2 regions of the Paenibacillus sp. F4 genome follow, and region 1 is predicted to be linked to the other one. Evidence: riboswitches for the same ligand, from Rfam matches in the RefSeq annotation. Region 1 holds a riboswitch; the other holds the start of a gene.
What was found. Region 1 has a riboswitch for thiamine pyrophosphate ahead of C1T21_RS17450 (thiamine phosphate synthase). Riboswitches for the same ligand answer to the same signal wherever they lie in the genome.
Positions count from the first base shown of each region.

Region 2: another riboswitch for thiamine pyrophosphate. It lies ahead of thiC (phosphomethylpyrimidine synthase ThiC); the one in region 1 lies ahead of C1T21_RS17450 (thiamine phosphate synthase).

Region 1 covers NZ_POVS01000015.1:100,188-103,366, reverse strand. Annotated here, with positions in the region: gene thiO (glycine oxidase ThiO) at 1-663, opposite strand, end outside; gene C1T21_RS17450 (thiamine phosphate synthase) at 728-1,321, opposite strand; TPP riboswitch at 1,586-1,694, opposite strand; gene C1T21_RS17445 (ABC-F family ATP-binding cassette domain-containing protein) at 1,788-3,179, opposite strand, start outside.
Region 2 covers NZ_POVS01000004.1:299,378-302,556, forward strand. Annotated here, with positions in the region: gene C1T21_RS02050 (alpha/beta hydrolase) at 1-21, opposite strand, end outside; gene C1T21_RS02055 (IclR family transcriptional regulator) at 320-1,063, shown strand; TPP riboswitch at 1,219-1,331, shown strand; gene thiC (phosphomethylpyrimidine synthase ThiC) at 1,519-3,179, shown strand, end outside.

The DNA of each region.
Region 1 (3,179 bases):
TTTCATGCTATCCAAGCCTCCAGCAATAATGACCTGATCGCAGGAAAAAAAGCCACTATCTGTTCGAACACCGCAAACTCGACCATCCTGTATGACCAGTTGCTCTGCCTGTGTACCAGACCATACCGTTGCTCCCAGCACCGCAGCAGCACCTGCATAAGCACGGCAAAGCTGGACAGGAGCCACTTGTGTCTCCTTTGAGCGATATATTGCCCCGATCGCTTGTTCATCCAAACCTGGAATTCGTCGGGCCAATTCCCTCGCATCCCACCAGATAGGACAATCATCCTCTCGCGTTTTAGCAGCTTTCCAACGTTTTTGGCCCTCAGTTTCCGTACGGAAAGGGGTCACAAATCCTTCTGTACGGAATTCCACCGAAATACCCGACAAACGCTCCAGATCACAGACAAGCTCAGGGAATGCATCTCGACTTCTGCGAGCAAATCGTGCCAGCTCAGAGTCGGTGAACTCTTCACTTTCCGCTGCCAGCATTCCAACCGCTGCTCCTGAGGCTCCCTCACCCGGGATCAATCGTTCCAGCATGATCGTACTTCTTCCCTCCTTGGCCACATGATAAGCAATGGAACTGCCGATAACACCTCCACCTATGACCAAGCATTCAGCATGTCCTATCGCTCTTGCCTCTGTGTGTATCTTTAGCATTTGTTCCGTATCTCCTCTCCATAAACCATTCTGCTTTTAGCTTGCCTCTACTCTCGTTTTCTCGCTACAGGCTGTGAACTACAAGATCTGCCATTCGCCTATATTCCATCGCAGCTGCAACGGGCGACTCAGCCTCCCATATACCAGACATCACCGCAATTCCGCTTGCTCCGGCCCTATAAAGCTCCGGGATATGGTGCGGTTGTATGCCGCCCAGCGCAATCACCGGAATGTTCGACAGCCTGCAAATATGTTCAAGCTGAGCTAAACCCCGTGGTACAATACCGGGCTTACAATGGGTCTCATATACGTGACCATAAAGTACATAGTCCGCACCTGCCCGCTCGGCATTCTGCGCCTCCTCCAAGGAATGCACAGACACTCCACAGCGTGTACCCTTTGAAAGTAGGCTTTTCACATCCACAACAGGTAATCCATTAGCTGGTAGCTGGACGGCTCCAACCAAAGTAAGTAAAGCTACATCCACACGATCATTTACTACAATTTGTTGCAAAGGAACTTCCTGCTCCACCATGCTGCGAGTCAAAGAAAGCAATGCAGAGGCACCATTATGTTTTAAACGTGCGTGTACATAATGAACATACGGACAAATCACAGCAGCCACTTGGGCTGCTTGTGCAAAAGTGCCCTTTTCCATCGAAATTGCGTGTAATTCGATTTTGTCTTCACCTCACATTGGATTAAAGGATCTAAGCTTACCAGCCACGTCTACCAGCAGTAATGAAAGGGGATTGTATGTGAATCCGTCTACGGAAGCTCGAACAACTTAAAGTGAACGAAACGCAAAAAAACCACTTCCCCAAGGAAGTGGTTTAACGAACGTCCAATAATCGAACGGACCATGATATCCGTATACGTGTATCGTCCCACGCACAAACAAAATAAAGATGGTGTTGCCTTGTTTGCACGGCGCTCACTTCCCTACGCTGGCATAACCCAGATCAGGTGCAAAGGGTCCGAAATCCATTTATTCCGTCTCAGCCGCATGGGCGACTCCCCTAGTGTGACTATTTTATTGTATAAGCTAAAGATAGCTTAGCATATTTTCCTAATTCTGCAAACCCCACTTCGTGTGAAATATGCAGAACTGGATTTAGTTGATTTTAGTTAACTTTACTTGACCACTCTTCCACATTCCACGTTTTGGTTACCCAATCCTCGTAAAAGTCCGGTTCGTGAGATACAAGCAATACGGTCCCTTTGTATTCCTTCAAGGCACGTTTCAGCTCATCCTTTGCTTTAACATCCAAGTGATTGGTAGGCTCATCGAACAGTACCCAGTTGCTTTCACGCATTAACAGTTTGCAAAGACGGACTTTAGCCTGTTCTCCACCACTGAGCGCAGATAGCGGACGCGTGATATGCTCATTCTTCAAACCGCAACGCGCCAAATGCGCCCGTACTTCATGTTGGTTCAAATGCGGGAATTCATTCCACACATCGTCAATCGGTGTAATTTTCTCCGCCTTTACTTCCTGCTCAAAATAAGCGGGTTGCAAAAAATCACCTTGATAGGTTTTTCCACTGATTGGCGGAATTTTTCCCAATATGGTTTTGAGCAATGTTGATTTACCGACACCGTTGTAGCCAACAATTGCAATCTTTTCGCCACGTTCAATCGTCATGGACATTTTAGGCAAAAGGGCATGCGTATAACCAATCTCAAAATCAATACCCTCAAATACCGTCTTTCCGCTTGCACGTGCTTCTTTGAATTGAAAGGTTGGTTTTGCGGCTTCTTCAGGCTTATCAATACGTTCAATCCGATCAAGCTGCTTTTCACGGCTCTTTGCTCGGCCTGATGTAGAGGCACGCGCTTTATTACGCTGAATAAAATCTTCCTGTTTCTTAATAAAATCCTGTTGCTTCTCATAAGCATCAATATGCTGAGCCTTGTTCAAATCTGCCATTTCAAGAAACTTTTCATAGTTAGCTGAATAACGAGTCATCTTGGCAAACTCAAGATGGTAAATAACATTAACGACCTGATTCATAAATTCAGTATCATGTGAAATAAGAATAAAAGCATAGGGATAATCCTTCAAATAGCGCGTAAGCCATTCAATATGCTCTACATCCAAATAGTTGGTAGGCTCATCCAACAGCAGGACATTCGGCTTTTCCAACAGCAACTTGGCAAGAAGCACTTTTGTTCGTTGCCCGCCGCTAAGTGCAGATACATCCCGATCCAGTCCTATGGCCGACAGACCTAGTCCATTCGCCATTTCTTCAACCTTCACATCAATGAGGTAAAAATCCCCCATATCCAGTTGCTCCTGAATTTCACCCATCTGTTCCAGCAACACTTCCAACTCTTCAGGAGAAGCATCCCCCATTTTGTCAGTAATCTGCATCATTTCCTTTTCCAATTCCAATAAAGGAAGAAAGGCGTCTTTCAATACATCACGTACCGTTTTGCCCGGTGTCAGCTTGGTGTGCTGATCCAGATAGCCGTAACGTACACGTGGAGTCCATTCCACTTTACCCTCATCCTT
Region 2 (3,179 bases), on a different contig from region 1:
GCGCTGGGATGTCGAAATCATGTAAGAGCCTCCTTATATAAAATTGATCTTCGTTTCATAGAATTTAGGTATAATTCCACTTGAAAATAGTAGTGTAGATCCGTATAGATACCTATTATCGTATGATGGGGATTATCCAAAGTCAACGCCTGAACCGGAAAAGTAAAAATGATGCAAAGAATTGTCGATGTTTGTTCTCGTTCTGTAATATGGTTGTCACAAAAACATCGGTTTACAGTAGCCGCGACTATTCTATATAATTTATGTAACCATGTTTCATAGTGTGAAACGAATATGGATACAAGAGGAGCGGTTCAAGATGGAAGACCGTAAATTAACCGTTCGCGCTGTAGAGCGTGCACTTGATATACTGCTGTGTTTTACTGCAAATTCGGATCTTGGCCTGACGGAGATTGCCTCCAAAATTGGTCTACATAAAAGCACGGTTCATCGGCTGCTGACTACGTTGGAGGATCGGGGCTTTGTCGTTCGGAATGCCGAAACGGAAAAATATCGACTTGGCTTCCGCATTTGGGAGCTATCCACGCATTTGTCCCAAAGTGACGAGCCGGCAGTGCTGTTACAGCCTGCAATGGAAGGACTACGTGACCGTCTGGGGGAGACGGTCAGCTTGTACTTACGGGACGGCAGTATGCGTATTCGCATACAAGCCGTGCAGAGCAATCAGGCGATCCGCAGGGTCGCGCCTGTAGGTGCGCGTATGCCGCTGGCTGTAGGGGCCTCCAGCAAGGTGCTGGCGGCCTTTATGCCGCCGCAGGAGCTGGAAGCCCTGCTAAGCGGGGATGAATGGCCGCTCTCGGTAGACCCGGAGGTCTATAAAGCCCAGCTACAGGACATTCGCGAGAAGGGCTATGCGACCAGCTATGAAGAACGGGAGCCAGGGGCTGCTGCTGTGGCAGCGCCAATTGTGAACCGGAAGGGACAGGTCACTGCGGCTTTATCTGTATCTGGCCCGGTCAGTCGACTTGCACCCGAGACGCTACATGACTTTGCTCCGATTTTGATCGAAGCGGCGAAGGAAATGGGGCTTATGCTTCCGTAACAAGAATGAACACAGTTGAAGCAAGCAGAGTGATTTGATGGGGAACGTCTCCTTGGTAAAGGGAACCTAAAAGGGTTGCCAAAGCCATAAATTTAAAGTAGTCTGGTAAGGAAGGCGGGATGTCTGTTATATCCGCCTCATGTGAATAGAAGTATCACAGTTACTGGGGGAGCCTGTAATGCCGGGCTGAGATGGAATCGTGCAAGATTCCGGACCCTTTGCACCTGATCTGGATCATACCAGCGTAGGGAAGTAATCGGCCATTGAAATGTATACGCGGCTGCTGTCTACGGTGACGCATTGGAATAGGATTATTCCACATGCGTACTGTCTGGATAGCTGCCTCGTTAGATTAGCCGGTTCCCTGGGGAACCGGCTTTTTTGCATAGATCAGCGCCACCCTGGGAATGGTTCCGGATCGGTGTGTCATTTCATCGAAACGGGAGGAATGGACAATGAAGCCGACAGAAGTAGAAGGAACAAAAGAAGTTGAGGTAGAGAAGACAAACGGGGAGCAAGCCAGTGGGGTAAAACCCTTTCCGGGAAGCCGTAAGGTATATATTCAAGGCTCGCGGCCGGATATTGCCGTGCCAGAGCGCGAAATTGCTCTTCATCCTACACATACGCCGCAGGGCACGGAGCATCATGAGCCATTGCGTGTGTACGATACGAGCGGTCCCATGACCGACGAAGCCTATCAGGTCGATATCCGTCAGGGCCTGCCTCCATTACGGCGAGCTTGGGCACTGGAACGGGGCGATGTGGAGGCTTACGAGGGACGCACCGTCAAGCCGGAGGACAATGGACTGAAACCTGGCTCGAAACGGGAGACAGTTGAATTTCCCGGCGTGACCAACCGTCCGCTTCGTGCTTCGCAAGGTCGTACAGTGACACAAATGCATTATGCGCGGCAAGGGATCATTACGCCCGAAATGGAATTTGCGGCGATCCGCGAAGGGGTGGAGCCTGAGTTTGTACGGCAGGAGTTGGCGGCTGGACGAGCCATTTTGCCTTCGAATATCAATCACCCGGAAAGTGAGCCAATGGTCATTGGGCGTCATTTTCACGTGAAGATCAATGCGAACATTGGTAATTCTGCGGTTACCTCCTCCATCGAGGAGGAAGTGGAGAAAATGACTTGGGCTGTGCGTTGGGGCTCGGATACGGTTATGGACCTGTCCACAGGCCGTAATATCCATACCACACGTGAATGGATCATTCGGAATTCTCCTGTACCGATTGGGACTGTGCCGCTGTATCAAGCACTTGAAAAGGTGAACGGTGAAGCAGAAGCGCTGACGTGGGAGCTGTATCGCGATACGCTGATTGAGCAGGCGGAGCAGGGAGTGGACTATTTTACAATTCATGCGGGTGTATTGCTGCGGTATATACCGATGACGGCGAATAGAATGACGGGAATTGTGTCCCGTGGCGGGTCGATCATGGCAGCCTGGTGCCTTGCGCACCATCAGGAGAATTTTTTGTATACACATTTTGAAGAAATCTGCGAAATTATGAAATCCTATGATGTGGCCTTTTCTCTCGGGGATGGTCTACGTCCAGGTAGTATCTATGATGCGAATGATGAAGCACAGTTTGCAGAGCTGGAAACGTTGGGCGAGCTAACGCAAATCGCATGGAAGCATGATGTTCAGGTCATGATTGAAGGGCCAGGACATGTCCCTATGCATAAAATCAAAGAGAATGTGGATTTACAAATGGAGATTTGTAAGGAAGCTCCTTTCTATACCTTGGGACCGCTCACGACGGATATTGCCCCCGGATATGATCATATTACTTCAGCCATCGGGGCGGCGATGATCGGTTGGTTCGGGACGTCCATGCTGTGCTATGTTACGCCTAAGGAGCATTTGGGTCTGCCCAATAAGGATGATGTCCGCGAGGGTGTCATTACCTACAAAATTGCGGCACATGCTGCCGATCTGGCGAAGGGTCATCCACGGGCGCAGCAGCGGGATGATGCTTTGTCCAAGGCACGCTTTGAGTTCCGCTGGCGGGACCAGTTCAATCTGTCGCTTGATCCCGAGCGTGCCTTGTCCTACCATGATGAGACGCTACCGGCAGAGGGCGCCAAGGAAGCACATTTTTGCTCGAT